4 regions of the Kitasatospora sp. NPDC023176 genome follow, and region 1 is predicted to be linked to each of the others. Evidence: riboswitches for the same ligand, from Rfam matches in the RefSeq annotation. Region 1 holds a riboswitch; each other region holds the start of a gene.
What was found. Region 1 has a riboswitch for cobalamin ahead of nicT (Nickel transporter NicT). Riboswitches for the same ligand answer to the same signal wherever they lie in the genome.
Positions count from the first base shown of each region.

Region 2: another riboswitch for cobalamin. It lies ahead of ACZ3YL_RS39365 (cobalamin biosynthesis protein); the one in region 1 lies ahead of nicT (Nickel transporter NicT).
Region 3: another riboswitch for cobalamin. It lies ahead of ACZ3YL_RS18575 (ribonucleoside-diphosphate reductase subunit alpha); the one in region 1 lies ahead of nicT (Nickel transporter NicT).
Region 4: another riboswitch for cobalamin. It lies ahead of ACZ3YL_RS18720 (FecCD family ABC transporter permease); the one in region 1 lies ahead of nicT (Nickel transporter NicT).

Region 1 is NZ_JBVHIP010000003.1:192,515-200,116, reverse strand. Features, by position in the region: gene ACZ3YL_RS06885 (AAA family ATPase) at 1-1,000, shown strand, start outside; gene ACZ3YL_RS06880 (hypothetical protein) at 1,047-2,720, opposite strand; gene ACZ3YL_RS06875 (ArsR/SmtB family transcription factor) at 2,790-3,173, opposite strand; cobalamin riboswitch at 3,255-3,448, shown strand; gene nicT (Nickel transporter NicT) at 3,481-4,596, shown strand; gene ACZ3YL_RS06865 (EamA family transporter) at 4,615-5,466, opposite strand; gene ACZ3YL_RS06860 (helix-turn-helix domain-containing protein) at 5,618-6,190, shown strand; gene ACZ3YL_RS06855 (type B 50S ribosomal protein L31) at 6,257-6,505, opposite strand; gene rpmG (50S ribosomal protein L33) at 6,597-6,761, opposite strand; gene rpmB (50S ribosomal protein L28) at 6,894-7,130, shown strand; gene rpsN (30S ribosomal protein S14) at 7,130-7,435, shown strand; gene ACZ3YL_RS06835 (CobW family GTP-binding protein) at 7,441-7,602, shown strand, end outside.
Region 2 is NZ_JBVHIP010000053.1:34,837-42,438, reverse strand. Features, by position in the region: gene ACZ3YL_RS39370 (transcriptional regulator) at 211-903, opposite strand; cobalamin riboswitch at 1,100-1,227, shown strand; gene ACZ3YL_RS39365 (cobalamin biosynthesis protein) at 1,327-2,289, shown strand; gene ACZ3YL_RS39360 (cobyric acid synthase) at 2,363-3,901, shown strand; gene ACZ3YL_RS39355 (putative cobaltochelatase) at 3,898-5,988, shown strand; gene cobO (cob(I)yrinic acid a,c-diamide adenosyltransferase) at 5,995-6,600, shown strand; gene ACZ3YL_RS39345 (cobyrinate a,c-diamide synthase) at 6,605-7,602, shown strand, end outside.
Region 3 is NZ_JBVHIP010000012.1:24,785-32,386, reverse strand. Features, by position in the region: gene ACZ3YL_RS18600 (glycoside hydrolase family 113) at 1-329, opposite strand, end outside; gene ACZ3YL_RS18595 (glycosyltransferase family 2 protein) at 346-1,797, opposite strand; gene ACZ3YL_RS18590 (hypothetical protein) at 1,864-2,754, opposite strand; gene ACZ3YL_RS18585 (glycoside hydrolase family 26 protein) at 2,892-4,346, opposite strand; gene ACZ3YL_RS18580 (hypothetical protein) at 4,483-5,565, opposite strand; cobalamin riboswitch at 5,913-6,053, shown strand; gene ACZ3YL_RS18575 (ribonucleoside-diphosphate reductase subunit alpha) at 6,245-7,602, shown strand, end outside.
Region 4 is NZ_JBVHIP010000012.1:57,930-65,531, forward strand. Features, by position in the region: gene ACZ3YL_RS18710 (ABC transporter substrate-binding protein) at 1-401, opposite strand, end outside; gene ACZ3YL_RS18715 (ABC transporter ATP-binding protein) at 466-1,263, opposite strand; gene ACZ3YL_RS18720 (FecCD family ABC transporter permease) at 1,260-2,312, opposite strand; cobalamin riboswitch at 2,410-2,548, opposite strand; gene sodN (superoxide dismutase, Ni) at 2,638-3,033, opposite strand; gene sodX (nickel-type superoxide dismutase maturation protease) at 3,210-3,653, shown strand; gene ACZ3YL_RS18735 (CGNR zinc finger domain-containing protein) at 3,650-4,237, opposite strand; gene ACZ3YL_RS18740 (amino acid ABC transporter ATP-binding protein) at 4,350-5,153, opposite strand; gene ACZ3YL_RS18745 (amino acid ABC transporter permease) at 5,150-6,124, opposite strand; gene ACZ3YL_RS18750 (ABC transporter substrate-binding protein) at 6,162-7,091, opposite strand; gene ACZ3YL_RS18755 (ABC transporter substrate-binding protein) at 7,546-7,602, opposite strand, start outside.

The sequences.
Region 1 (7,602 bases):
GGTGCTCGACGCCGACGCCGAGGACCGCTTCCGGGCCCATGACGTGGTGCGGCTGCACGCCTACGGCCGGACCCGCGAACTCCCCGGCCGGGTCGACCTGCTGGCCCGGGTGGTGGCCTACTACCGGGGCCGCTGCTCGCTGGCGGACCGGGCGATGGGGGCGCGGCTTCGGCTGCAGGAGCCCGGAGGTGAGGGACTGCCCGGCTTCGGCTCCGGGGCGGCGGCCCTGGAGTGGCTGCACGCCGAACGGGCCAATCTGCGCGCGGTGGTGGAGGCGGCGGCCGAGCAGCGGTGGCACGGCGAGGTGTGGCGGCTCTGCGAATCGCTGTGGCCGCTCTACCACAGCCGCAAGCTCTACCAGGACTGGATCGCCACCCATCGGCTGGGCGTCGAGTCGGCCCACTGGGACAACCAGCCGGGCGCGGTGGTCCGGATGCGCAACCAGCTCGCCCGCGCCCACTACGAGCGCAAGGAGTACGGGCAGGCCGCCGAGCAGTTGGCGCTCGCCGCGGAGCAGCTGCCGCTGGTGGCCGAGCGCCGGGTGGTGGGCGTGCTGTACGAGACGGACGGCCTGCTGTGCCTGGCCGACGGCCGTCCGGGCGAGGCGGTGGAACGGTTCACGCTGGCCCTGGCGGAGAACCGGGGCGATGCCCACGGCGAGATCGTGCAGAGCTACAACCTGGCGCAGGCGCTGATCGCCGACGGGCGGCCGGACGAGGCGCTGGCCGTGCTGACGGAGGCTGCCGCCCGGGCTTCGGACACCGACGACCACGACATGCTGATGAAGCTGCCGCTGGTGCGCGCCCGGGCCCACCGGGCGCTCGGGCAGCTCGACCTGGCCGTCGACGCCGCGGGCGAGTGCGTCCGCCGGGCCGGTGAGCGGAAGGCGTACCCGAAGGAGGCCCAGGCCCACACCCTGCTGGTCGCCCTCGCGGAGGAACTGGACGATCCGGAGCTGGCCGAGCGCAGCCGGGCGCGGCTGCGGGAGCTGGCTTCCTAGGGCGCGCCCCAGCGCCGCGCGCCCGGCGGGGATCGTCGGAGATGTCCTAGGGACCGGTGGTGAAGGCGACCCGGGTGCGGTGCTCGCCGGTGTGGACGGTGAGTCCGTGCTCGGGCAGGCCGGCCGGGTCGCCGCCGTCGGCGAGCCAGCAGGCGACGGCGGAGCCGAGCAGCAGCGGGTCGAGGACGGGGTCGGGGTCGGCGAAGGCCGGTTCGGCGCGGGCCTCCAGCAGTAGGCCGGTGCGCAGCCGGAGCACGTGGCGGGCCGGGCCGAGGGCGGCCACGGCGACGGCGAGGCCGGGCAGTTCGGCGAAGGTGTCGGCGAGCCAGTGGGCGGCCGGGCGTTCGGCGTACGGCTCGGTGCGGGCGAGGACCTCGGCGGTGTGGCGCAGGGCGTCGCCGGGGTGGTCGTCGGTGAAGGCGTGGAAGCCGCGCGGGGTGTGGTCGACGGGGTCGATCGGGTAGCGCCGCAGGCTGACCTCCGTCCCCTCGCTCTTGCCCTCGACGTCGTACGCGGTGGGCCCTTGGGTGCTCCCGGGGCGGGGCACGGGGTGGGGATAGGGGCGCAGGACCGGTGCGGCCGCGGGTTCGTCCACGCCGTCGAGGAAGGAGTAGAGCAGCGGGCGCAGCACCCGGGCGGATTCGCCGCGGTGGGCCAGCGAGCGGTCGGTGAGGTCGCTCAGGTCGGCCGGGTCCCGGGCGAGGGCGCGTTCGAGCTGGGCGGCGAGGTCCCCGTCGGGGTCGAGGACGGGGGCGCTCTGGCCGAAGGCGTAGCCGGGGGAGTGCGGGTCGAGTTCGGCGGCGCCGGTGGCGACGATCATCGTTCGGCGTTCCAGGGCGGCGCCGTAGACGGAGACCGAGCCGTGGTCGCCGATCATGAAGTCGGCGGCGACGAGCGCGGCCTGCCAGCCCTGGTGGGGCGGGATGAGCCGCAGGCCCATCCGGCAGGCGTCGTCGAGCAGGGCCTCGGGGTCGTGTCGGCTCCAGATGTTGGGGTGGAGCACGACGGCCACCGTGTACTCGTCGGCGGGCAGTTGGCGGACCAGCCGTTGGGGGAGGTCGGGGTGGCGGCCGAATAACGAGTGCTCGCTCCAGGTGGAGTCGACGACGACGAGCCGGCGGCCGCGTACGGCGCCGAGTGCGGCGCGGTAGCCGTCACGGGAGCGTTCGCTGCGCAGGATCCGGTCGAAGCACGGGTCGCCGACGACCCGGGCGACGTCCAGGGCCTCGGGGCAGGAGGTCCGCAGCCGGTCCAGCTGTTCGGGGTGGGAGAGGCCGAGGACGTCCACGAACACCCGGCCGTGGTGGGTGAGTTCGTTGCGGGAGAGGCCGGCGGCGCTCACCTGGTCGCCGGTGGACTCGGTGACCAGCCGGTTGTAGCCGGCACCGTGCGGGAGGACGACCAGGCGGGCGTCCAGGCGGTGCATGGAGGAGTGGACGGCGCAGGCGACGGCCAGGTCGAAGCGGCGTCGGACGGCGTCCTCCCAGTCCAGCACGGTGTAGCCGGGCAGGCCGTGGAGGTACTCGTCCAGGGCGCGGTCGGCGAACACGGAGCCGGGGTTGACGGTGAAGTACCGCTCGATGCCGTCCGGGTTCAGCAGGGCGAGGACGTCCAGGACCCGGGTCGCGGAGGTGAGGGTGCGGGCGACCGCCAGCACGCGGGCCTTGACCGGGCGGGTGTTCCAGCGGTCGGCGGGCCAGACGTGGGGGTGGGACGGCACATCGTGATCGTACTCATCCGGCCGCGCCTAGGCGTCCGTTCGCGGGAGACGGGCAGTTCCGAGTGTCGGTCAGCCCGCCGCCGCGGTGGGCTCCTCGTGCTCGCCGGCGGCGCACTCGTCGAGGAGGGGGCGCAGGGCGTCGTCCACGAGCCGGTAGCGCACCACGCGTCCGTCCTTGTCGCCGGTGACCACGCCGGCGGTGCGGAGCAGCCGCAGGGCCTGGGAGACGGCCGGGTCGCGCATGCCGGTGGCGACCGCCAGGTCGCTGACGGCGAGCGGGCCGGCCCGGTGGAGGGCGAGCAGCAGGGCGAGCCGTCCGGGGTCGGAGAGCAGCGAGAACCGCTCGGCCCAGGACCGGACGTGGGCGGTGTCCCCGATGGCGGCGATGGCCTCGCAGACCCGGTGTCCGTCGATGGTGCGGTGGCCCGCGCGGTCGGCCGGTACGAGATGCATGCGGACATTCTGGCAGCTCACGACCTGTGATCCTGGACACCTGCACAGGTGCGCAGCCTTGCGGGGGTGCGGTCCCGCCCCTACGGTGTTCCCCGCCGTGGTGCTCGGGAAGACCGGTGACGGACCCTCAACAGGTCCCATTCCGGAGCGGCCCTCGCCACTGTGATCGGGGGACAGTCGTCCGAACCCACGTGCCACTGGGCGCCTCGTGCGCCTGGGAAGGCGGGTCCGGAAGCCCCGTAAGCCAGGAGACCGGCCACGGCATCTCACGAAGTCATTCCACGAGGTGCTGGAGCGTGATCCGAAGATGACCCTGCCCGAAACCGCCACGCCTGCCGAGGCGGCCCCCTCCGTCCTGCCCACCTTCCGGTGGAAGCGCGAGGACACTTTCCGTACCGCCGGGCTGATGGGGGTGATCCTCGCCATGCACGTGGTGGCCTTCGGGACGCTCGTCTTCCTGGTCGCGCCCCACGGCTACACGGTCGGCACCCAGGTGTTCGGGGTCGGCCTGGGCATCACCGCGTACACCTTGGGCATGCGGCACGCCTTCGACGCGGACCACATCGCGGTGATCGACAACACCACCCGCAAGCTGATGGCGGACGGCAAGCGTCCGGTCTCGGTGGGCTTCTGGTTCGCCCTCGGGCACTCCTCGATGGTGGTCCTGATGGCCGCCCTGGTGGCGGGCGGCGCTCAGCTGGCGAACACCCTGATGGACGACGACTCGGCCACCCACAAGTGGCTCGGGCTGGTCGGCACCACGGCCTCCGGCGCCTTCCTCTACCTGATCGGGGCGCTCAACCTGGCGGCGCTGCTCGGCATCCTCAAGGTGTTCCGCTCGATGCGGGCCGGAAGGTACGACGAGGCGGAGCTGGAGGAGCACCTCAACTCGCGCGGCTTCATGGCCCGGATCCTGAACCGGGCGACCCGCTCGATCACCCGGCCCGGGCAGATGTTCCCGGTCGGCATGGTGCTGGGCCTGGGCTTCGACACCGCGACCGAGGTCACCCTGATGGTGATGGCCGGTTCGGGCGCGGCGGCGGGGCTGCCCTGGTACGCGATCGTCTGCCTGCCGCTGCTGTTCGCGGCCGGGATGAGCCTGTTCGACACCCTGGACGGGACGTTCATGAACTTCGCGTACCAGTGGGCCTTCTCCAACCCGGTGCGCAAGGTGTACTACAACCTGACCATCACCGGGCTGTCGATCGCGGTGGCCTTCATCATCGGCACCATCGAGCTGGTCGGCGTGCTGCACGAGAAGCTCGACCTGACCGACCCGGTGACCGGGTTCATCGCGGACATCTCGCTGGACAACGTCGGCTACGCGATCGCGGGGTTGTTCGTGGTGGTGTGGGCGATCGCCATCGCCTACTGGAAGCTGACCGGCGTCGAGAAGCGCTGGACGCCCGCGAAGCGGCCGTAGCGGGAGGCCGCCCGGTGGTCACGCCGCCGCGAGCAGCAGCGTGCCCGCGACGGCGAGCCCGGCGCCGACCACCTGGACCGGGCGCAGCCGCTCCTTCAGCACGCCGCGCGCCAGCAGGGCGGTGACCACCGGGTAGAGCGAGGCGAGCACGGCGGCCGTCGCGGGCGAGTCACCGTGCGAGGCCATCGCGTAGGCGGCGTTGCCCGCGACGTCGGCCAGCCCGACGCAGGTGAGCAGGGGCAGGCGGGAGCGCAGCTCCGGCAGCAGCCCGGCGGTGTCGGTGCCGCGCAGCCCGATCAGCAGCGCGGCACCGCCGACGAGGATGTTGACGAGCCGCTGGACGAACAGCGCGAGCAGCAGTCCGCCGCCGGCCGAGGCCTGCGAGAGCAGTGACATGGTGGCCCCGAAGCCGAAGGCGGCGGCCAGGGTGAGCAGCAGAGCGGTGCGGGCCGCGGCCGGGCCGCCGCGCTCGGGGCCGCCGGCCAGCACCACGCCGGCCACCGCCACCGCGATCCCGGCCAGCTGGCCGGGGCCGGGCCGCTCGCCGTCCGCGAGCCCGACGCCGATCGGCACCACGACGCCGACGGTGGCGAGCGGGGACACCACTCCCATCGGGCCGAGTGCGAGCGCCCGGTAGAAGGCGAGCATCGCGAACGGGCCGATCACCCCAGCGGCGACGGCGTACCAGAGCGCCGGGGAGGCGTGGGCCGGGCCGCCGGTGGCCAGGAGCGCGAGGAGCAGGACGGCGGTGGCCGTGGCCTGGGAGACGACCACGACGGCGAGCGCGGGCAGCCGGCGGGTGAGGACGCCGCCGCCGAAGTCGCCCAGGCCGGTGAGCAGGCTGGCGGCGAGGGCGAGCAGGGCGGTCACCGGAGCGACCCGGGGTTCGAGGACAGCACAATGCACTCCGAAGTACAGTCGGATGGACTCGTTGCTGGAACGGCAGCGTAGTGCACTGAACTGAACTCGGCCGAACAATATTCTGTACTTCTCGTACGGTGGACACCGGAGGACTGCCCGCGTGCCGGACCCCGACCTCGTCTCCCGGGCCCTCGCCCGGAACGTCAAGCGGCTGCGCACCGAGCGCGGCCACACCCTGGACGCCCTGGCCGCCCGCTCCGGGGTGAGCCGCGGCATGATCGTCCAGATCGAGCAGGGCCGCACCAATCCGAGCGTGGCCACCGTCGTACGGCTCGGCGATGCGCTCGGCGTCTCGATCGCCACCCTGCTCGACTACGAGGAGGGCCCGGACGTCCGGATCGTGCCCGGCGACCAGGCCGTCCCGCTCTGGACCGGACCGGCCGGCGGGACGGGCACCCTGCTGCACGGGATCGAGGCCCCCGGGCCGCTGGAGCTGTGGGACTGGCGGATGGCGCCCGGCGAGGAGTACTCCTCCGAGCCGCACCCGGCCGGGACGGTGGAACTCCTCCGGGTCGTCGAGGGCGAGCTGACCCTGGTGCACGGCGAGCGCGAGCACGCGGTGCCGGCCGGCAGCACGGTCTCCTTCGACGCCTCCTTCGCGCACGTCTACCGCAACGCGGGGGAGCGGGAGCTGCGGCTGACCATGGTGGTGTCGGTGCCGCCGCCGCGCTGAGCCCCTCCCGTGCACGCCGGAACGGCGCCTCCCCTGGTCGGGGGGCGCCGTTCCGGCGTCGTGCCGTCAGTGCCGGTCGCCGTAGCGGCGGCGGAACTGCTCCACCCGGCCGGCGGTGTCGAGCACCCGGGACTGACCGGTGTAGAAGGGGTGGCTCGCCGAGGAGATCTCGACGTCGATCACCGGGTAGGTGTTGCCGTCCTCCCACTCGACGGTGCGGTCGCTGGTGACGGTCGAGCGGGTGAGGAAGGCGAGGCCGCCGACCTTGTCGCGGAAGACGACCGGGCGGTAGCTGGGGTGGATTCCGGGCTTCATGGCTGGGCTCCTCCGGGGTGGTGGGTCAGCGGGGCGGTGGGTCGGTGGGGTGGTGGGGTGGCGGGACGTGGTGGGTCGGCGGGGTGGTGGGTCAGCGCTCTTCGCGGAAGTCGACGTGCCGGCCCGCGGCCGGGTCGTACTTGCGCAGGACCATCCGGTCCGGGTCGTTGCGGCGGTTCTTGCGGGTCACGTACGTGTAGCCGGTGCCGGCGGTGGAGCGGAGCTTGATCACCGGGCGCAGTTCGCTGCGGGCCATCGGGCGTCCTCCTGGGGCCTGGTGGTGCGGGATTCCGGGGCTGGGTCGGAACCGTACACCGAAATGGAAGTCATTTTCATCTGGTGTAACGTGACCATCGTCCCGCCCATTCCCGGACGCCAGGGAGCACCCATGTCCGCCCACTGCCAGCTCACCGGCCGCCGGCCCGGCTTCGGCAACGCGATCTCGCACTCGCACCGCCGCACCCCGCGCCGCTTCGACCCCAACATCCAGCGCAAGCGCTACTGGCTGCCCAGCGAGGGCCGCCACGTGCGGCTCGTCCTGAGCGCCAAGGGCATCCGCACCATCGACACGATCGGCATCGAGGCCGCCGTCGCCCGCATCCGCGCCCGGGGGGAGAAGGTCTGATGGCCAAGCAGAGCAAGATCGCCAAGAACGAGCGGCGCCGCGCGACCGTCGCCCGCTACGCGGAGCGCCGGGCCGCACTCAAGCGGATCATCGCCCACCCCGGCACCGCCCCCGCCGAGCGCGCCGCCGCCCAGGCCGAACTCGCCCGCCAGCCGCGCGACGCCAGCGCCACCAGGGTCCGCAACCGCGACGCCGTCGACGGCCGCCCCCGCGGCTACCTGCGCGCCTTCGGCCTCTCCCGGGTCAACCTGCGGGTGCACGCCCACGCCGGGCACCTGCCGGGCGTCCGCAAGGCGAGCTGGTGAGCGGCATGGACGGGACCAGGCTCCCGGTGGTCGTGGTCGCCGGCCTCCACCAGGACGAACGCCGGTCCGCCGTCCAGGAGTTGACGGCCACTGCGGTGGATGCCGTGGTGCTGCGGCACGATCTGCGGGACGCCTCCCGCGGCCTCGTCCACCGCGAACTGCGGGAC
Region 2 (7,602 bases), on a different contig from region 1:
CCTCTCCGCAGCCACCCCCTGCACCGCCCCTCCCGCAGCGCGTCCCTCTCGCCTGGTCGGGTGAGGGGGTGGGTGAGGGGTGCTGGGGGTGGGTGGGTGCGGCTTGGGGGGATGGGTGGGGGTGGCGGGGGTGGGTGAGGGGTGGGGTTTGTTGCGGGCGCGCGGGCTTTCGTCCGGCGCGCCCGCTGAGGTGGGTGGGGGGTAGCCGGGTCAGACGGGGATGGCGGGGTGGCGGGTGCTGAGGAGGTGCCAGAAGCGGGGGGTGAGGGGTGGGGTGGGGGTGCGGGGCTGGGTGGTGGCGCCCCAGTGGGTGGGGACGTGGTGTTCCTGCTGGAGGAGGGGGAGGACGGCGGCGAGGTCGGGTTCGGGGACGGGGACGAGTCGGGCGAGCGGGCGCAGGTGGGGCTGCCAGCGGCCGGCCACGCACTGGCGGAGCAGCCGGTCGAGCGCTTCGCGGCGGCCGGTGGCCTCGACCAGTTCGGTCAGCCGCAGGGCGAGCACCTGGGCGAGGGCGTGGGTCTGGTCCGGGTCGCCGTCCCAGTGGCCGGTCAGTTCGGCCTGCCGGTAGGCGGGCAGCGGCATGCCGACCCGTTCGGCGACGGCATCCGGGCCGAGTTCCCGGGCGAGCCGGTGGTCGCGCAGGCTCACCGGCCGGCCGTCCATCAACTGGTCGGCCGGGCACCAGAGGGCGCGGGCCAGTGCGATGAACTCGGCCTCGCCGGGCCGCAGCGCGCCGCTCTCCCAGGCGAGGACGTGCCCGGGGAGCAGCCGTACGCCGTGCGCGGCCATGCCCTCGGCGACCTGCTCGGGGGTCAGCCCGAGGCCGGCCCGGTGGGCGCGGGCGGCCCCCGGCGAGAACGGCACCGGGGCGGGGGCGGCGGCGGGTGACTCTCTGCGGCGCATGGCACCGAACGTAGGTGCGGTCCTCGGCGCTGCCCCAGCCGCCGAACGCACGAAGCGGGGCCGGTCGGCCCTCCCCAGCGCTGGGCGATCGCACAGGCCGGACGGCGGCCCGCCGTGTGACCAACCCCTCCGTGACCTCGGTTGACTCCCGGTTCGGGCGCGTGATGGGATCCTGGGGCCAAACGGAGGCATGGAGAGGAAGCCGGTGCGAGTCCGGCGCGGTCCCGCCACTGTCACCGGGGAGCACGCTCGAACACGCCACGGTGGGCCGTCAGAAGCCGCTGGAAGGCCCGGGGGTGCGTCCGACCCGGAAGCCAGGAGACTCTCGCCCCCGGTACGTCGATCCAGGGCGCGGACCCTGAGTGAGGACACCCACGCGATGCAGGCTGCCCCGCCCCGCCGGACCCTGAGCTGCCCGCCGCCGTGCGCGGGCTGACCCGCGCCGCCGCCTTCGCGCTGGGCGCCGTCGCGGGCTATGCCGCCGACGCCCGTTTCGCCGACCCGCGCCGCGGCCACCCCGTCGCGCTGTTCGGCAGCGCCGCGACCCGGCTGGAGCGGCGCCTGTGGCGCGACCACCGGGCCGCCGGGGCCGGGTACACCGCGCTGTGCGTGGGCACGGTCGCGGTCGGCGCGCTCGCCCTGGACCGTACGGTCGGGCGGCGTCCGCTGGGCCGGGCCGCGCTGGCGGCCGCGGCGACCTGGACGGTGCTCGGCGGCACCTCGCTGACGCGGGAGGCGCGCACCATCGGACGCTCGCTCGCCGCGGGCGACCTGACGGCCGCCCGGGAGCGGCTGCCGCACCTGTGCGGGCGGGATCCGAGCGCGCTGGACGAGCAGCAGATCGCCCGGGCGGTGGTCGAGTCGGTGGCCGAGAACACCGCCGACGCCGTGGTGAACGCGCTGGCCTGGGGCGCCCTGGCGGGCACACCGGGCCTGCTGGCCTTCCGCGCGGTGAACACCCTGGACGCCATGGTCGGCCATCGCTCGCCCCGCTACACCCGGTTCGGCTGGGCCTCGGCCCGGCTGGACGACCTGGCGGGCTGGCCCGGCGCCCGGCTGACGGCGCTGCTCACGGTGGCCGCCGCGCCCGAACCCCGGACCGCCTGGCGGGTCTGGCGCCGGGACGGCTCCGCGCACCCGAGCCCCAACGCGGGCCAGGCCGAGTCGGCCTTCGCGGGGGCGGTGGGCGTGCGCCTCGGCGGGACCCTGCAGTACGGGGAGCGGGTGGAGCACCGGCCGGTGCTGGGCGCGGAGTTGCGGCCGGTGACGGTGGACGACATCGAGCGGGCCTGCACGCTGTCCCGGCGGGTGGGCGCGCTGGCGCTGGGTACGTCCGTCGCGGGGCATCTGGTGATCCGGGCGTTCCGGAGGAGGAGGGGCAAGTGAGCGAGCGCAGCGAGCGAACCGTCGAGAGGTGCGCGTGGTGCGGAGCACCTGCCGAGCACGGCGAGGCGGGGGCATGAGCAACGCACTGCTGGTCGCGGGGACGACCTCGGACGCGGGCAAGAGCGTGGTGACGGCCGGGATCTGCCGTTGGCTGGTCCGCCAGGGCGTGCGGGTGGCCCCGTTCAAGGCGCAGAACATGTCGCTGAACTCCTTCGTCACCGCGGACGGCGCCGAGATCGGCCGCGCCCAGGCGATGCAGGCGCAGGCCGCCCGGGTGGCGCCGGAGGCGGCGATGAACCCGGTGCTGCTGAAGCCCGGCGCGGACGGCCGCAGCCAGGTGGTGCTGCTCGGCCGGCCGGTCGCCGAGGTGGGCGCGCTGGACTACCGGGAGCGCAAGCCCGTCCTGCTGGAGCGCGCCCTGGAGTGCCTGGCGGACCTGCGCGGCCGCTATGACGTGGTGGTGTGCGAGGGCGCCGGTTCGCCCGCCGAGATCAACCTGCGCGACCGGGACATCGCCAACATGGGCCTGGCCACGGCCGCCGCGCTGCCCGTGGTGGTGGTCGGGGACATCGACCGCGGCGGGGTCTTCGCGGCGATGTACGGCACGCTGGCGCTGCTGTCGGCGGAGGACCAGCGTCATGTGGCGGGCTGGTTCGTCAACAAGTTCCGCGGCGACGCCCGGCTGCTGGCGCCCGGGCTGGAGATGCTGCACGAGCTGACCGGCCGTCCGGTGCTGGGCACCCTGCCGATGCTGCCGGGCCTGTGGCTGGACGCCGAGGACTCGCTGGACCTGTCCACCGTGGTGGACCGGGCGGACGGGCCCGGGCCGCTGGGGGCGGACGTGCTGCGGGTGGCCGTGGTGCGCTTCCCCCGGCTGTCCAACTTCACCGACCTGGACGCGCTGGCCCAGGAGCCCGGTGTGCTGGTGCGCTGGGCGACCCGGCCGGAGGAGCTGGCCGACGCCGACCTGGTGGTGCTGCCCGGCACCCGGGCCACCGTCGCGGACCTCGCCTGGCTGCGCGAGCGCGGCCTGGCGCCGGTGCTGAGGGCGCGGGCGGCGGCCGGGCTGCCGATCCTCGGGGTCTGCGGCGGCTACCAGATGCTGGCGCGCTCGATCGAGGACGAGGTGGAGTCCGGGGCGGGCGTCGTCGACGGCCTCGGGCTGCTGCCGACCCGGGTGCGCTTCGGCGTCGAGAAGGTGCTGGCGCGGCCGGTGGGCGAGGCGTACGGGCAGCGGGTGGAGGGCTACGAGATCCACCACGGGGTGGTGACGGTCGACGGCGGTACCGCGTTCATCTCCGATGACCACGGGCAGAGCCTGGACGGCTGCCGGATCGGCTCGGTCTGGGGCACCACCTGGCACGGCGTGCTGGAGAACGACGGCTTCCGTCGCGAACTCCTGCGCGAGGTCGCCGAGTCGGCCGGCCGGGCGTTCGTGCCGGCGCCGGACACCTCGTTCGCCGCGGCGCGCGAGGCCCGGCTGGACCGGCTGGGCGACCTGATCGAGGAACACGCGGACACCGACGCGCTGTGGAAGCTGATCGAGGGCGGGGTGCCGGCGGCCGGAACGCTGCCGTTCCTCCCGCCCGGGGCACCTGGGAGTGACGCATGAGTGACGTCCGCTATCCGTTCACCGCGATCGTCGGCATGGCCGACCTGCGGCTCGGGCTGCTGCTGAACGCGGTCTCCCCGGCCGTGGGCGGCGTGCTGGTGCGCGGTGAGAAGGGCACCGCGAAGTCGACCATGGTGCGCGCGCTGGCCGGGCTGCTGCCCGCCATCGCCGTCGTGGACGACTGCCGCTTCGCCTGCGACCCGGCCGCGCCGGACCCGCAGTGCCCGGACGGTCCGCACGCCTCCTTCTGCCGTCACGAACGGCCCTCCCAGCTGGTCGAGTTGCCCGTCGGCGTGGCCGAGGACCGGATCGTCGGCTCGCTCGACCTGGAACGCGCGCTGGCCGAGGGCGTCAAGGCGTACGAGCCGGGGCTGCTCGCCAAGGCGCACCGCGGCGTGCTGTACATCGACGAGGTGAACCTGCTCCAGGACCACGTGGTGGACCTGCTGCTGGACGCCGCCGCGATGGGCCGCTCGTACGTCGAGCGCGAGGGCGTGTCGGTGCGGCACGCGGCGCGGTTCCTGCTGGTCGGCACGATGAACCCGGAGGAGGGCGAACTGCGGCCGCAGCTGCTCGACCGCTTCGGCCTGACCGTCGAGATCGCCGCCACCCGGGACCCGGCCGAGCGGGCCGAGGTGGTCCGGCGCCGGCTCGCCTACGACGCGGACCCGGCCTCGTTCGCCGCCCGGTTCGCCGAGGAGGAACGGGCGCTCGCCGAACACATCACCACCGCGCGGGAGTTGCTACCCGAGGTGGAACTGACCGAAGTGGCGCTGCGTCAGATTACCGCCGTGTGCGCCGCGTTCGAGGTGGACGGGCTGCGCGCGGACATCGTGATGGCCCGCACCGCGGTCGCGCTGGCCGCCTGGGCGGGGCGCACGGAGGTGCTGGAGGAGGACGTCCGCAAGGCCGCCCAGCTGGCCCTGCCGCACCGGCGGCGGCGCAACCCCTTCGACGCCCCGGGGCTGGACGAGGAGCAGCTGGACCGGACGCTGGAGGAGCACGCCCAGCCGGAGGACCCGGAGCCGGAGGGCGACGGTCCGGGCGACGGCGGTCCGGGCGACGACGGCCCGGAGGACGACGGTGACGGCGGCGGTGGTCCGGACGGTGGCGGTGCGCCCGAGCCCGCCGACGGCGGCATCCCGGAGGCCCCCGCCCCCGAAGCCTCCAGCACGGACACCGAGGCCCCCGCACCGCAGCCCGTACCGGCCCAACACCCCTCCCCCGCACGGGAGTCGGCGCCGGTCGCGGCCGGGGACCCGTACCGGACCCGGCTGTTCACCGTGCAGGGCACCGGCCACGGCGCCCAGGGCCGCCGCTCCCCCGCCGAGACCACCGGCGGGCACACCGTCCGGGCCCGCCGCCCGCAGGGCGCGCTGAGCCGGCTGCACCTGACCGCGACCCTCCAGGCCGCCGCCCCGCACCAGGCGGCGCGCGGGCGGGCCGGCCGGGCACTGGTGCTGCGCAAGGACGACTTCCGCGAACAGGTGCGCCAGGGACGGGAGTCCAACCTGGTGCTGTTCGTGGTGGACGCCTCCGGCTCGATGGCCGCCCGGCAGCGGATGACCGCCGTCAAGGGCGCGGTGCTGTCGCTGCTGATGGACGCCTACCAGCGCCGGGACAAGATCGGCATGATCACCTTCCGTGGCGCGGACGCCGAACTGGCGCTGCCGCCCACCTCCTCGGTGGAGGTCGGCGCCGCCCGGCTGGAGACCCTGCCCACCGGCGGCCGCACCCCGCTGGCCGCCGGCCTGCTGCGCGCCCACGAGGTGCTGCGGGTGGAGCGGCTGCGCGACCCGAACCGGCGCCCGCTGCTGGTCGTGGTGACCGACGGCCGGGCCACCGGCGGCCGCGACGCGCTCGCCCGCTCCCAGCGCGCGGCCACGCTGTTCGCCGCCCAGGGCACCGCGAGCGTGGTGCTGGACTGCGAGTCCGGGCCGGTCCGGCTGGGCCTGGCCCGCACCCTCGCCGGGCTGCTCGGCGCCAGCGCCGTCAGCCTGGACGAGCTGCGCGCGGAGGGTGTGGCCTCGCTGGTCCGCGCGAACCGCGCGGCGAGTACGACCACTTCGATGCGAAAGGCGGCCTGAGCCGACATGCCCAAGGGTGTCCCCGAGAGCGTTCCCGACGACGGCCTGACCACCCGCCAGCGCCGTACCCAGCCGATCACCGCCGTGCACACCGGCCCCGGGAAGGGCAAGTCCACGGCCGCCTTCGGCATGGCGCTGCGGGCCTGGAACCAGGGCTGGTCGGTCGGGGTGTTCCAGTTCGTGAAGTCCGCCAAGTGGAAGGTCGGCGAGGAGAACGCGCTGCGCGTGCTCGGCGCCTCCGGCGAGGGCGGCACCGTCGACTGGCACAAGATGGGCTCCGGCTGGTCCTGGATCCAGCGCTCCGCCGAGCAGGAGATGACCAGCGAGGAGGCGGCCAAGGAGGGCTGGGAGCAGGTCAAGCGCGACCTCGCGGCCGAGACCTACCGCTTCTACGTGCTGGACGAGTTCACCTACCCGATGCACTGGGGGTGGATCGACCCGGAGGAGGTGGTGGCCGTGCTCAAGGACCGTCCGGGCAGCCAGCACGTCGTCATCACGGGCCGGTACGCGCCCGAGGCGCTGACCGAAGTCGCCGACCTGGTCACCGAGATGACCAAGGTCAAGCACCCCATGGACGCCGGCCGCAAGGGCCAGCGCGGCATCGAGTGGTGACCTCGTGAGCAGCAGCCCGGGGAGCGACGTCCCCCGCATCGTCGTCGCCGCGCCCTCCTCGGGCGCCGGCAAGACCACCGTCGCCACCGGCCTGATCGCGGCGCTCACCGCGCGCGGGCTGGTGGTGTCGCCGCACAAGGTCGGCCCCGACTACATCGACCCGGGCTACCACGCACTCGCCGCCGGGCGCCCGGGCCGCAACCTGGACGCCTTCATGTGCGGGCCGGAGCGGATCGCGCCGCTGTTCCTGCACGGCGCGGCGGGGGCGGACGTCGCGGTGGTCGAGGGCGTCATGGGCCTGTTCGACGGGGCCTCCGGGCGTGGGGAGTTGGCGTCCACCGCACACGTCGCCAAGCTGCTGCGGGCACCGGTGGTGCTGGTGGTGGACGGCAGTTCGCAGTCCCGCTCGGTGGCCGCGCTGGTGCACGGCTTCGCCTCCTGGGACCCGCAGGTGCGGCTCGCCGGGGTGATCCTCAACCGGGTCGCCTCCGACCGGCACGAGCAACTCCTGCGCGAGGCCCTGGAGGAGGGCTCCGGCGTGCCCGTCCTGGGCGCGCTGCGCCGCTCGGCGGCGGTGGCCACACCCTCCCGGCACCTCGGGCTGATCCCGGCGGTGGAGCGCTCGGCGGAGGCGCTGAAGGCCGTCGCGGACATGGGCTCCCTCGTCGCGGCTTCGGTCGATCTGGACGCCCTGCTGGAACTCGCCCGCACGGCACCCGGGTTGGACGCCGAGCCGTGGGACCCCTCGACGGAGGTGGCGCCGGTCGCCGGGCGGCCCCGGATCGCGGTGGCCGGTGGCGCCGCGTTCTCCTTCTCGTACGCCGAGAACGCCGAACTGCTCGGCGCGGCAGGCGCGGAGGTCGTCCCGTTCGACCCGCTGCACGCCTCGGCACTGCCGGAGGGAACCGCCGGGCTGGTCATCGGCGGCGGCTTCCCGGAGCTGTACGTACGGGAGTTGAGCGGGAACGCCGCGCTGCGCGACGCGATCGCCGCGTTCGCCGC
Region 3 (7,602 bases), on a different contig from region 1:
TTCAGGCCGACCACGTACTTGACGATGCGGTCGGCCTTGCCCTGGACGAAGTTGTCCGGGTCCGCCGGGTCGTCCAGCCAGTACACCTGCACGCCCCACTCGGGGCTTCCCTTGGTCCACGGGCGGGCCACCTTGGGGCCGGTGTCCGCGACCGGCGGCGCGTCCTTGCCGAAGCCCCAGACCCGGCCCTGCTCGGTGGGGGCGGCGAAGTGGACGGTGGTGGGGCGCTGGTGGTCGAACCGGATCGGGTGGTCGCCCCACACCACGGGGACGGCGACGGCTATGGCGACGACGACGGTCGGCAGGATGAAGATGGCTGGGCGCTTCAACGGTCGTGACTTCCGATCAGGCCGGCTTGGCGATGACGACGAACTTGTTCTCCTCGCGCTTGAGGAACTTGATCAGCCCCCGCAGCCCGCCCCAGCCCTCCAGGAAGGAGAACACCGGGATGCAGGCCACCACGACGATCGGCTCCCACCACTTGCGCCGGTGGTTGGCCGAGGCGACCACGTTCAGCCGCAGCCCCTCCCAGTAGGTCCAGATCACGTAGGCGAAGTTGATCGCCCACAGCAGCACCACGGACTGGGTGACCGGTGAGGTGTTCCACGTGCCGGTGAACCAGGCGACCATCAGCACCAGGCCGACGTGCTGCAGCGGGCCGAGCACCCAGCTGACCATGCCCATCCCGATGAACAGCCGGTACCGCAGCGGGATGGTCTTGTTGAAGCAGAGCGCGACCAGGCCCCAGGCCCAGCGCTCGCGCTGCTTGAGGAAGTCCTTGACACCGGCCGGCGAGGCGCCGTAGCAGCGGCCGTTGAACCAGTCGCTGCGGCCCGGGTAGCGCTGGCAGAAGTTCAGCGCCATCTGGGCGTCCTCGACGATGGTCTTCGGCCCGAAGTCCCAGCCGATGGTGGCCTCCACCGAGGAGCGCACGATCAGCAGTTCGCCGTGGACGCCGGCGATCGGGGTGCCGGTGCCGGTCATCGCGCGGAAGCGGGCGATGTCGTCGGCCGGGCGGATCGCGTCGGCGAGCCAGGTGAAGGTGGAGACGGCGTTCTCCCGCGGGTACGTCAGGATGCCCTGCGCCATGTGCTTGGCGTCGTCCCCGGCCCGGCGCTGCCGGTTGACGAACTGGGCGACGGCGGCGGCGGTGTCCGGCCCGACGCCGGTGTCGTCGTCCATGTGCAGCACCCAGACGTCGTCCTGCGCCTCGCCCTCCTCGATCCGCAGCTCGTGCGAGTAGTGGTTGGCGCGGGCCTTGAACTTGGTGCCGTTGGCCGTCTGGTACGCCTTCGGCACGGTCACCACCCTGATCAGCGGGTGGCGTTCGGCCAGCTCGTCGATCTTCTCGGCGGCGGCGCAGCCCTCCTCGGTGAGGATGTCCACCCGCATCCAGGGGAAGTACGACGGCAGGTGCTCGACGTACGAGAGCACCGAGCGCTCCAGCGCCGGGTAGGTGTCATGCCGGCCGATGGTCGGCACCAGCACGATCAGGAAGTCGTCCTCGACCGGCGCCGGCGGGGTCATCCGGCCCACCTGGCGCAGCCGTCGGCGGACCATCAGCACCCCCTGGAAGCCGATCAGCACACCGAACACCGGCATGCCCCACAGGATGGTGATCGCCCAGCCGAGCGGGGTCGGGTTGGGCACGTACGCCCAGATCGAGAAGGTGAAGATGATCGCGAAGGCGATGTAGAACGGCAGCACCCGGGGCTTCCACGACATCTGTCGCTCGGCGAGCCGGGCGGCCTCGCGGGAGGTGGTGAGCACCGTCCGCGCGGGGGCTGTCGCTGTCATGGCGGGACTCGTTCCTCGTCTGGTCTCGGTCCGGCCCCGGGCGGGGCACGGGTGGTCGGTGGGCGGTCAGGCCTGCGGCGGCCGGTTCGCCGGCGGGGCGTCGGCGGGCGGCGGCACGACCGGGCCGGGGGCCACCGGGCCCGTGGTCGGCTGGCCCGCGGGCGGCTGACCGGGTGCCGGCTGGCCGGCGGCGGGCCACTGCTGCTGGGCCACGGTCGGCTGGTACGCCGGAGCCGCCTGGGGCGGCGGCTGCTGGGCGTACCCACCCGGCGGCGGCACCTGCTGCGGCAGGGGCTGGGCCGGCGGCCATGCGCCGGGCTGGGGCTGCTGAGGCTGGGGCTGCTGGGGCTGAGGCTGCTGGGCCTGGGGCTGCTGGGGTGCGGTCGGCTGCTGGTACCACGCCGGCTGGGCAGGCTGCTGCTGCTGCGGCCATCCGGGCTGCGGCGGGCCGTACGGCGCGGGCTGCGGTGCGGACGGGGCGGTCTGCATGACCGGCCAGGGCACCCCGGCCGACGCGGCCTCCGGCCGCTCCCGCCACGAGGAGCGGGCGAGCAGCACGATCAGCGCCGCGGTGACGACCACGCCGAGCGCGAAGGTCGCGAGCTTCAGCTCGCCCTCGGTCGTCCCGGTGAACCACTCCCGCTGCGGCCTGTCCAGCAGCGCACCGGTCAGGCTGCGCACCCGGTTGTAGCCCTCGACCAGGGCCACGCCCGCCGCGACGCCGAGCGCCCAGTTGCGCCCGCGCAGCAGCAGGAGGCCCGAGAGCAGGTACAGCAGGCCGTAGTTGAGGCTTCCGGTCTCGGCGTCCACCGAGGTCCCGCCGTAGTAGAAGATGCCCTTGAGGTAGGTCGCGAAGCCGACCTGCCCGAAGCAGTTGTAGGCCGCCCAGCCGAGCAGCACCACGCCCCAGCCGATCGCCAGGCCACCGGCCCCACGCATCGGACGCGTCTGTGTCATCCCCGCACCCCCACCCCTTCGGCCTTCTCCGACCGTCCGTCCGCCCGCCCTCGGTTTCGCCGCCACAGGATGCCACACGGCGCAACGGACCCGGAATCCAGCCCGTTCAACGGATCCCGCCGACGGATCCCGGCGGCTCAGCGGACGTGCAGCCCGCTCCAGTCGATGCTTCCGCCGGACTGGCCGGAGCCGCCGGTGATCGCCAGCGGGCTGTGGTAGGTGGCGTTGACGTCCGCGCTGGAGTTGCCCGGCTGGTCCGGGGCCAGGTTGTCGGCGGTGAGCGCCTGTCCCCAGACCGTCCAGATCGTCCAGGGGGTACGCCGCAGGGTGTCCGGCTGGCGGGAGTTGACGGGCACGGCGAAGGACTCGGCGAGCATCCGCGGCTTGCCGTAGGCGGCGAGCCCGTCGTAGTAGCGCTTGGTCCACACCTCGCCGGTGCCGATCGGGTGCGCCGGGCTGCCGCTGTAGTCGTCCACCCCGACCACGTCGACGTACTGGCTGCCGGGGTAGTAGTCCCACGGGTCCGTCCCCGGGGCGCCGTCCCAGGACACCGGCGTCCAGGCGAACAGCAGGTTGTGCAGGCCCCTGGTCTCCACCAGGTACTTGTAGGTGATCCGCCACAGCGCCTGGTAGTCGGCCGGCTTCTGGCCCGCCCACCAGAACCGGCTGGAGCAGTCCTTGACGTTCATCTCGTGGTACGGACGCAGCAGCACCGGCACGTCCTGGGCGGCCAGGTACTCCAGGTGGTCGGCCAGGTAGGACAGGTCGGTGATCAGCGCGCGGTACTCCGGGGTGTCGCCCGCGGCGTCCACGACCCGGCCGAACCAGCCCGGGTCGGTGGCCGCCGGGGATTTCGAACAGAGCACCCGGTCGAAGGACTTGACGTCGGATCCGGGGTAGGGCTCGTGGAAGGACATGCCGACGATCCCGGCCGGGGCGCCGCCGTTGTCCGGCAGTTCGGTGGTGCTGCCGTCGCAGTTGTGCTGGACGCCGGCGCTGTCGTAGGAGCCGTCGTCGGCGCGCGGGTGGCCGGACCAGACGGCGGCCATCAGGTCGACGGCGTCGTCGGTGTACTGCCAGCCGGCCCGGCAGGTGGGCCAGCGGCCGGCCGAGTAGGAGCGCGGGTTGCCGACGCCCCAGGCGTTCTGGCCGTAGCCGGGGCCGAGGTCGGTCTCCATGAAGCCGGGCAGCCGGCCGGTGATGTCGGCGGCCTTCTTGTAGTAGTAGCCGACCTGCTTGGTGCCCCGGTAGTCGCCGTAGCCGGGGTTGTCGCGCTCGTTGTGCGCCTCGACGTGCTGGCCGATCACCGTGCCGCCGCTGTGCCCGGTGCGGGCCTGGGCCTCCAGGTCCGCGAGGAACTGCTGGACGGCGCGGGCGTTCGGCGAGGCCTGCGGGTCCCGGGCCAGCAGGTCCCGGCCCACGTCCGGCGGCAGGGTCCGACCGGGGGCGCCGACCGACACCGGTACCCGGACGGGCTGTCCGACCACGCTCCGGTCGTCGCGGTCCAGCAGCACGAGGCTGCCCGCGACGACCACGGTGCCGGCCGCGGCCAGGACGGCCGACTTGCCGCGCAGGGCTCTGGGCAGGGCCACGACCGCTCCTCCGGTTGCTCGCCGGTACCGACCCCCACGGACGCAACCGGAACACGCGTACGACTCACTCCGACGAGAGCCTGCCACACTCCCCCGGCCCCGGCGAACGGCTCCGCCGCCGGGGTGTCACGACAGGTCAGCCGGTCGGGGTGGCCGCCGACGTGCCCTGCGAACCGGGCGTGGCGGTGCCCGCCGCCTTGGCCCGCTGGAGCAGCTGGCCCTTCACGTGTTCGGCGAACCCGGAGGATGCCGCGGTCGCGGTGGCGTCGGAGGTGTTGCCGCCCTTCGCCGCGCCGTCGACGGTGAAGTAGGCGTACCGGCCCAGGCTGGCGTGGGTGCCGGTGCAACCGGGGTTGGCGCAGAACGCCGGCGCGCCCGCCGCGGGGAGGCCCTTGAGCTGACCGGCGAAGTTCTTCATCGCGGTCTCGGCCTGGATCTTGTGGTCGAAGACGGCCACGCCGACGGTCACCGCGCTGTCGCCGGAGACGTACGTCGCCCGGAGCACCTTCTGGCAGCCCTGGTCGCCGAGGATCTTGCCGAGCCCGCCGGTGGTGGAGTTGCCGTCCCAGCAGGGCTGGTCCAGCGAGACCACGGTCCGGTTCCAGGTCGCGCCGTTGACCGTCACCTGCAGGGCGGAGAACAGCGCCCCCGCGTCCTGCGGCGCCGGGTCGGTGGCGGCCTCCCAGATCGGCTTCGACGGGTCGTCCGGCTGACCGCCCGGGGTCCCGCTCGCGCTCGACGGGCCGGGGGTCGGCTTGGTCGAGGCGGTGGAGACCGCGCCGCCGCCGACCTTCTTCGGGTCGTCCTTCTTGCCGAGGAGCAGCACGCCGCCCGCGACCGCGCCGCCCACCAGGACGACGGCGGCCACGATGCCGATGACCTTCACCCGGCGCTTGCGCTTGCCGGCGGCCTCGTTGCGGTTCGCCAGCGCCTCCCAGTCCGGCTCGACGCGCTGCGGCGGGCCGGGCTGCGGCGGAACCAGCTGCGGCGGGCCGGGCTGCGGCGGAACCGGCTGCTGGGGAGGCTGCTGCTGCCACTGCGGCTGCGGGGCCGGCGGCTGAACCGGCTGAACCGGCTGGGCAATCGGCTGAACCGGCTGGGCAATCGGCGGGGCCGGCTGGGGCACCGGCGGGACGGGCTGCGAGAACGGCTGCCCGGGCGGCGCCACCGGCCCGTAGGAAGCCGGCGGCGGGCCGAAGCCGCCGCTCGGCGGCGGCACCGGGCCCGGTACCGCCGGCTGCTGATTCTGTGCGCCCCCCGGCCCGGCGGGAGGCGTCCCCTGCGGCCCGTGCCCAGGTACGCCAGTTCCGTCGCTCATGCGCCCAGATCGTAGGGCATCCCCCTGAGCACCCCTAGGCCCGGTGACCGTTCCGTGGCGAAACCAGGACGCGCGGCGCGCGGATCCGGGGGCATCCGACGCGCGGATCCGGGGCGTCCGGGGCGCCGCCGCATCGCCCCCCGGGCGCCGCTCCGGCCCTCGGACGACCACGAACCGTCACCCGCCCGGGCACCGCCGGTCATCACGCCAACACGCCACGCCGCACTACATGTGGTGTCGCATCGAGGAGACACCACTACATGTATGCTCGCTTCTGCTGTCGATGCAGGGGAACCCGGTGGGAGTCCGGGACTGCCCCGCAGCGGTATGCGGACGGCTGGAGCAGCCGTACCGCGAGTCCGAGTACCTGCCGAACAGCGTGCCCACGGCCCTCCCGCAGAGGCCGCACAAGCACCAGCACCACACCTCCGGGCCTCGCGGGCGGGCCGGGGAGACACCTCGCGCGACGCTTTCCGCGTTCGCGCCGTGCTCCCCTGCCCAGATCGGTCCGGTACCCCCCCGATCACGCCGCCGATCGCCGCCAGGAGAGAGCGCCTTGACCACCGCTGCCTCAGTCACCCTGCCCGCTCAGGGCACCGGTACCGCCTTCACCGACCCGACGGTCTCCGACCCCGGGGGCGCGCTGCTGAGGGTGCTCACCGACCGCAGCACCGACCTCCCCGAGGTCGACCCCGGCCATGTCGCCGCCGCCGCGCTGCGCGGCCGCCACGCCGGCTCGGACTTCGCCGAGCTGCGCGGGCTGGCCGTGGACGCCGCCGCGTCGATGATCGCCGAGGACCCCCAGTACTCGAAGCTGGCGGCCCGTCTGCTTGCTCTGGAGATCGTCGACGAGGCGAACAGTCAGGGCTCGGTCTCCTTCTCCGCCTCGATCGCCGTCGGCCACGCCGAGGGCCTGATCGGCGACACCACCGCCGCCTTCGTCGCCAAGCACGCCCCCGCCCTGGACGCGCTGATCGACACCGCGGGCGACGACCGCTTCGAGTACTTCGGCCTGCGCACCGTCCAGTCCCGCTACCTGCTGCGCCACCCGATCACCCGCAAGGTCATCGAGACCCCGCAGCACTTCCTGCTCCGCGTCGCCTGCGGCCTGGCGGTCGGCGACTCCGAGCAGTCCGTGCGCGAGGTCGCCGAGCTGTACGGCCTGATGAGCCGCCTGGAGTACCTGACCTCCTCGCCGACGCTCTTCAACTCCGGCACCCGGCACCCGCAGATGTCCAGCTGCTACCTGCTGGACTCGCCGCTGGACAACCTGGACTCGATCTACAACCGCTACGCGCAGATCGCCCGCCTCTCCAAGCACGCCGGCGGCATCGGCCTGTCCTACTCGCGCATCCGCTCGCGCGGCAGCCTGATCCGCGGCACCAACGGCAAGTCCAACGGCATCGTGCCGTTCCTGCGCACCCTCGACTCCTCGGTCGCCGCCGTCAACCAGGGCGGCCGCCGCAAGGGCGCGGCCTGCGTCTACCTGGAGACCTGGCACGCCGACATCGAGGAGTTCCTGGAGCTCCGCGACAACACCGGTGAGGAGGCGCGGCGTACCCACAACCTCAACCTGGCGCACTGGATCCCGGACGAGTTCATGCGCCGGGTGAACGCCAACGCCGACTGGTCGCTGTTCTCCCCCGCCGACGTCCCCGAGCTGGTCGACCTCTGGGGCGCCGACTTCGACGAGGCCTACCGCAAGGCCGAGCTGGCCGGCAAGGCCGTCCGCACCATCCCGGCGCAGACCCTCTACGCCCGCATGATGCGCACCCTGGCGCAGACCGGCAACGGCTGGATGACCTTCAAGGACGCCTCCAACCGCGCCGCCAACCAGACCGCGCTGCCGGGCCGCACGGTGCACTCCTCCAACCTGTGCACCGAGATCCTGGAGGTCACGGACGACTCCGAGACCGCCGTCTGCAACCTCGGCTCCGT
Region 4 (7,602 bases), on a different contig from region 1:
CTGCCCTCGACGAAGCCGTAGTGCCAGCCGGCGAACACCAGGTCGGCCCTGGCGTCCAGGGCGATCTCCTTGGTGAGCACCTTCTTGGAGAGCCAGGTGGTCTGCTGGTAGCCGTCCTTCCAGGGCACCTTGTCGACCCGGCCCTTGTCGTCGGGCATCACGTAGCCGGCCATCCGGTCGGCGAGGCCGAGGGAGAGCATCAGCTCGGTGATGTTGACGTCGTTGGTCACCACCCGGGCGGGCTTCCGCGCGAAGGTGAGCCGCTCGCCGCAGTTCTCCACGGTCACCGGGTAGTGGGCGGAGGCGGCGGCGCCGCCGGCCTCGCCCGGGGCGATCTCGGCGCCGCAGGCGGTCAGTCCGAGGGTGAGCAGGGCGGTGGCGGCAACGGCCTTGGTACGCACGCTTGTTCCTTCCGGGGTGGTGAGCGGGGTGGTGGACGGGGTGCGGGCGGGGGTGCGGGCGGGCTCAGGCGAGGCGGTCGAACAGCAGCTGGAGGGCGCCGGTGTCCGGGTGCCGGACGGGGGTGGCCCGGACGCCGAACACCTCGGCCAGCAGGTCCGGCCGGAGCACCTCCTCGGGCGTGCCGGCGGCGACGATCCGGCCGGCCGTCAGCACGTACAGCCGGTCGCAGTGGCCGGCCGCCAGGTTGAGGTCGTGCAGCGCGGTGAGCACCGTCGGCCCGGCCGCGCGGGCGAGGGCCAGCACCTCCAACTGGTGGGCGATGTCCAGGTGGTTGGTGGGTTCGTCCAGCACCAGCAGGCGCGGTTCCTGGACGAGCGCGCGGGCGATCAGCACCCGCTGCTTCTCGCCGCCGGACAGGCTCGGGAAGCCGCGCTCGGCGAGGTGCCCGGCCCCGACCCCGCGCAGCGCGGCCGCGCAGCTCTCCCGGTCCGCGTCGCTCGGGCCGCCGAGGCCGCGCCGGTGCGGCAGCCGGCCCATGGCGACCACCTCGGCCACCGTGAAGTCGAACTCGGCGGGGTGCTCCTGGGTCAGCGCGGCCACCCGGCGGGCCGCCTGGCGCGCGGTGAGCACGTGCAGGTCGTCGCCGTCCAGCCGGACCGTCCCGCCGGCCGGCCGCAGCACCCGGTAGACGCAGCGCAGCAGGGTCGACTTGCCGCTGCCGTTCGGGCCGATCAGTCCGATCACCTGCCCGGCGGCGGCCGCCAGGCTCACCTCTTGGACGAGCCGGGCGCCGGCCAGCTCCACCGAGACGCCGTCGACGCGCAGTTCCTCGGCCGGGCTCGTGCCCTTCGCCGGGCTCATCGCCCACCCCCGAAGGCCTGGCCGCGCCGGCGCATCATCAACAGGAAGGCGGGCACCCCGAGCACCGCGGTGAACACCCCGACCGGCAGTTCGGCGGGCGCCAGCAGGGTGCGCGAGGCGATGTCCACCCAGACCAGCAGCAGCGCCCCGGCGAGCGGCGCGATCACCAGCACCCGGCGGTGCCCGGCGCCGACCAGCATCCGGGCCAGGTGCGGCATCAGCAGTCCGACGAAGCCGATCGCCCCGCTGACCGCGACCACGGTGCCGGTGACGGCGGCGGTCACCACGAACAGCTCCCGGCGCAGCCGGTCCGGGTCCACGCCGAGCGAGGCGGAGGTCTCGTCGCCCATCGCGAGCGCGTCCAACCGCCCGGCGGCGCAGGCCAGATAGGCCAGTCCGGCGAGGACGGTGCAGGCGGCGATCGGCACCGAGCCCCAGGTGGCGCCGCCGAGGCTGCCGAGCAGCCACATCATGGCGTCCCGGGCGGCCTCGGCGTGGTCGGCGGAGAAGACCATCAGGGTGGTGACGGCGGAGAAGCCGTAGGAGAGCGCGGTGCCGGTGAGCACCAGCCGCAGCGGGGTGAGCCCGTACGCGGTGCGGGCGGCGAGGTAGACCAGCACCATGGCGACCAGCGCGGAGCCGAACGCGGAGACGGAGATCGCCCACACCCCGAGCGAGGCGAAGGCGCCGAGCAGCAGGACGGCGTTGGCGCCGACGGCGGCGCCGGAGGAGATGCCGAGCACGAAGGGGTCGGCGAGGGCGTTGCGCACCAGGGCCTGGACGGCGACGCCGGTGGCGGCCAGTCCGCCGCCGACCACGGCGGCCAGCAGGGTGCGCGGCAGCCGGATCTCCCAGACGATCGCGTACGCCGCGGCCTCGTCGGCGTCCAGCCGACCGCCCGTCAGTCCGGCGCCCAACAGCCTCAGGACGTGAGGGAGTTCGATGCCGGAGGCGCCGAAGGCGGCCCCGCAGACCAGGGATGCCAGCAGGGCGACGCCGAGGCCGGCGGCGAGCGGGAGGGTCGGTGTTCGGCGAACGGGGTCACTCACGTGCGGTCGCGCCTTGCCTCGGGCCGCAGGGTGTGCCGGGGCGGGCGCCGGCCGGGGGCGTGCCCGGGCGCCATCCCCTCGCAGTCCGCGGCGAGTCGTCGGGAGTCCAGCGGCCGAGGGCGATCGGGCTGGCGCGGTCCTACGGACCGTGCTCACCGTTGCGGGTCAGCGCCGGATTCACACCGGACTTCCCCCTCGGACGCCCTGGCAGCATAACAGCCACTCAGGCTAGGCAACCCTTACCAGGGGTGGGCCGGACGTGAACGCACGACCGCCCCCGTCCGAACGGTGCGGACGGGGGCGGCCGGGTGGCGACGCGTCAGGCTCAGGCCTGCTTGGTCTCCCAGAAGATCTTGTCGACCTCGGCGATCAGGTCCAGCAGGGCCTGGCCGGTGGCCGGGTCGGTGGACGCCTTGGCGGCCGAGGCGGCCTTCAGGGTGTCGTTGATCAGCTGGTGCAGCTGCGGGTACTTCTCGAAGTGCGGGGCCTTGAAGTAGTCGCTCCACAGCACCGAGATGTGGTGCTTGACGGCCTCGGCGCGCTGCTCCTTGATGATGATGGCGCGGGCGCGGAAGTGCGCGTCCTCGTTGGCCTGGTACTTCTCCTGGGTGGCCTTGACCGACTCGGCCTCCAGCTTGGCCTGCGCGGGGTCGTACACGCCGCAGGGCAGGTCGCAGTGGGCGTGAGCGGTGGCGCGCGGTGCAAACAGACGAGAGAACATGGGAGTCCTTCCTTAGATCGTCTTCCCGCGCCCGAGATTACCCTTCCGCCCTCGGGGTTTCGCGGCCGGGCGGCGGGCCTAGGGCAAAAGGCGGACCCTGAACCGGGGTAATCCGGACATCGAACGGATGACGGTCCGTACGGCAGACTGGGGCGGTCGGTCCGGGAGGAGGAGCCATGGCGCGGAGCACGGAACCGCAGGGCGGCGCGGGCGGTGGCGCGGTGCCGTTCGGGCTGGTCGACGTGTCGGGCCCGTCGATGGTCCCGACCCTGCGCGAGGGCGACCAGCTGCTGGTCCGCTACGGTGCGCCGATCCGCCCCGGCGCGGTGGTGCTGTTCCGCCACCCCTTCCAGCAGGACCTGCTGGTGGTGAAGCGGGCCGCCGAGCGCCGGCCGAAGGGCTGGTGGCTGCTGTCCGACAACCGCCCGGTCGACAGCGACAGCCGCAGCTACGGCCCCGTCCCGGACGACCTGGTACTCGGCCGGGTGCTGCTGCGGCTGCGCCCGAGCCCGGCCTGGCTGGCGCCGGGCCGCGGGCTGGAGCGGCTGCTGCTCGGCCCCCGGCTGGCCCGGGTGCCGGGCCTGGCCCGCCGCCTCGGGGTGTTCGTCGACGAGGCCTAGCTCCCCGAGTGCAGTGCCGCCTCGGCCTCCTGGCGCTTGCGGGCCCGGTACGCGGCGACGTTGGCGCGGGTCGCGCAGCGGTCGGAGCAGTAGCGGCGGGAGCGGTTGGTCGAGGTGTCCAGGTAGGCGTTGCGGCAGGGCGCGGCCTGGCAGATGCCGAGCCGGTCGGCGCCCAGCTCGGTGAGGTGGACGGCCAGGCCCATGCAGGCGACGGCGCTGAAGTGGGCGGTGGCGGTCGGTGAGTTGTCGGCCAGGTGCAGGTGCCAGCGCGGCCGGCCGGCGTCGTCCAGGTAGTCGTGCCCGGAGACCAGCGGGCTGACGGGGTACTCCATCAGCAGGCTGTTCAGCAGGTCGACGCCCCGGATCTCGTCGCCCTCGGCGGCGGCCTCGAACACCCCGCGCAGCCTGGTCCGCACCGCCCGCAGCCGGGGCACGTCGGACTCGTCGGCCAGCGCGGCGGCGCGGGAGGAGTCGGAGAACAGGGCGCGCACCGCGTCCACCGAGGTCAGTGCGTCGGTGCCGCGCTCGGGTTCCTCGGTGTTCACCAGCCGAACGGCGAGGTCGGCGTACGAGGCGAGCTCCACGGCGGTCCTTCCAGTGCTTCGGTAACGGGCTGATTGCTTCCAGCCTATTACCCGGCTGGGGAAAACGTCGGCGCCCGGCAGGAAACCGCCTGCCGGGCGCCGACGGTACGGCTCAGAGGACCTTGGAGAGGAAGGCCCTGGTGCGCTCGTGCTGGGGGTTGGTGAGCACCTCGCGGGGGTTGCCGGACTCGACCACCACACCGCCGTCCATGAACACCAGGGCGTCGCCGACCTCGCGGGCGAAGCCCATCTCGTGGGTGACGACCACCATCGTCATGCCCTCCTCGGCCAGGCCGCGCATGACGTCCAGGACGTCGCCGACCAGCTCCGGGTCGAGCGCCGAGGTGGGCTCGTCGAAGAGCATCAGCTTGGGCTTCATGGCCAGCGCGCGGGCGATCGCCACGCGCTGCTGCTGGCCGCCGGAGAGCTGCGAGGGGTAGTTCTTCGCCTTGTCGGCGAGGCCGACCCGCTCCAGCAGGGCCATTCCGCGCTCCCGGGCCGCGGCCCTGGTCTCGCCCTTGACCTGGACCGGCGCCTCGATGACGTTCTCTATGGCGGTCATGTGCGGGAACAGGTTGAAGCGCTGGAACACCATGCCGATGTCGCGCCGCTTCAGGGCGACCTCGCGGTCCCTGAGCTCGTGGAGCTTGTCGCCCTTCTGCCGGTAGCCGACCAGTTCGCCGTCCACCCAGAGGCGGCCGCCGTTGATCTTCTCCAGGTGGTTGATGCACCGCAGGAAGGTCGACTTGCCCGAGCCGGACGGGCCGATGAGGCAGAACACCTCGCCCTGTCGGACCTCCAGGTCGATGCCCTTGAGCACCTCGACCAGGCCGTAGGACTTGTGCACGTTCTCGGCGCGGACCATCGGCTCGGTGGAGGCGACGGAGCCGGCGGGGGTCTTGCTCAGATCGGTCATACGTGACCACCTCCCTCGAGCCCCGGGACGACGTCGGCGCTCGTCTTCGGGGTGGGCTTCCCGGCGAACAGTCCCCGCAGTCGCTGCAGCGGGGTGGGCGGGAGGGTGCGGTTGGAGCCCCGGGCGTAGTGGCGCTCGATGTAGTACTGACCGATGGTCAGCACGGAGGTGAAGAACAGGTACCAGATGCTGACCACGATCAGCAGCGGGATGTTCTGGTAGTTCCGGGAGTAGATGACCTGCCCGGCCCGGAAGATCTCCTCCAGGGAGATCACCGAGACCAGCGAGGTGGTCTTCAGCATCGAGATGGTCTCGTTGCCGGTCGGCGGGATGATCACCCGCATGGCCTGCGGCAGGACGATCCGCCGCATGGTCTGGAACCGGCTCATCCCGAGCGCGTGGGCGGCTTCGGTCTGGCCCTCGTCGACCGACTGGATGCCGCCGCGGACGATCTCCGCCATGTAGGCGGCCTCGTTGAGGCCGAGGCCCAGCAGGGCGGCGACGAAGGTCGGGATCAGGACGTTGGTCTCGCCGGACCAGAACTCCGGCCCCCACGGGACGCCGATCGACAGCTTGGCCCAGATCAGGCCGAGGAAGTTCCAGAACACCAGCTGCACCAGGACCGGGGTGCCGCGGAAGATCCAGATGTAGACCCAGGCGGTGCCGGCCAGCAGCGGGTTCGGGGACAGGCGCATCACCGCGAGGATGATGCCGCCGACCACGCCCATGAGCATGGAGAGGGCGGTCAGCTCCAGGGTCACGAGCAGCCCGTGCATGATGCTGTCGTGGAACAGGTACTGCCCGACGATGTCCCACTTGAAAGCGGGGTTGGTGAAGAGGGCGCTCAGCAGCATCGCCGCGAGCAGGGCGATGACGACGGCGCCCGCCCAGCGTCCGGGGTGGCGGACCGGGACGGCCTTGATGGTCTCAGGCCGTCCCTTCTGCGCCGTCCCCTTGTCCAGAGAGTTCACGGTGTGGCCTCGGGGGAGAGATGAAGCGTACGAGGGGTCAGCTGACGGCGCCGTTGACGGTCGACTTGGTGAGCGCACCGGCCTCGACGCCCCACTTGGTGAGGATCTGCTTGTAGGTGCCGTCGTCGATCAGCGACTGGATGGCACCCTGGACGGCCGGGGTGAGCTTGGAGTCCTTGGCCAGGGCCACGCCGTAGGGGGCCACGCCGTAGGTGTCGCCGAGCTTCTCCAGCTGGCCGCCGGCCTGCTTGATCGCGTAGTCGACGACCTGGGAGTCGGCCATCATCGCCTGGTCGCGGCCGGAGACCACGGCGTTGGTGACGTCCGTCTGGAGGTCGAACTTGTCGCCGTCGTTCGGGATGCCCGGCTTGCCGGCCTTGGCGCAGTCCGGGTTGCGGGTGTCCTTGATCTCGTCGGCCTGGGTGGTGCCGGTCTGGACGGCGACCTTCTTGCCGCAGAGGTCCTTCGGGTCGACCTTGTCCGGGTTGCCCTTCTTGACCGCGATGGCGCTGCCGGAGTTGAAGTAGGTCACCATGTCGACGACCGCTTCGCGCTCCTTGTTGTCCGTGAAGGACGACATGCCGAGCTGGAACTTGTTCGACTGGATGCCCGGGATGATCGCGGTGAAGCCGGAGTCCTGGACCTCGGCCTTGAGGCCGAGCTTGGCGGCGATCGCGGTGGCGAGGTCGACGTCCATGCCGATGACCTTGCCGCTGTCGTCCTTGAACTCGTCCGGCGCGTACGAGGCGTCCGCGCCGACCACGAGCTTCCCGGCCGACTTGACGTCGGCGGGGACGAGGGCGGCCAGCTTGTCGTCGGCCTTGACCTCGTTGACGGTCGCGGAGGCGTTCGGGGCGCCGCTGCCGTCGCTGCTCTTGCTGCTGCTGCAGCCGGTCAGCACCAGGGACACGGAGACGGCAGCCACGCCGGCCGCGAAGAGGCGGGTGCGCTGGGTACGGACGGTCATGAGGGGGATCTCCTCCTGGGGAGAGAAATCGGGCGGAGCGCGCCGCGGGAGCGGCGCACCGGGGCAGCTGGCCGTACGGAGCCGTACGGATGGGTATGTCGCTGTACGTCGTCGTACGTGCGTTGCCGGGTGGTGCAGTTGCCCGGGCGCAGGGGGCCGCCCGGGGTGGTGCGGGTACTGCTTCCGCCACCCTCCGCCGAGGTGGACGTCGACCTGAACCGCCTCGACCCAGTGGCCGGCTCGATCCGAGATGGGGGGAATCCTGCCATCTGATGACGGTCAGGTGGCCCTCATCCAGATCAAAATCGGATAACGAGGGCTCTTGCTGTCCGCTATTCGGACGGATCGCGTGCCCCTGTCACGCTGCGTATAAGTATGCAGATCCGCCTGTGCTCCGTCGGGAAGCCCCGCCGCCGCCCGCCACCGCCCGCCGCCGCCCCGTCGGCCCGCGGGCTCAGATGCCCCCGTTGACCACCGCGTTCTGCGCCGCGCCCGCGCTCACGTTCCACTT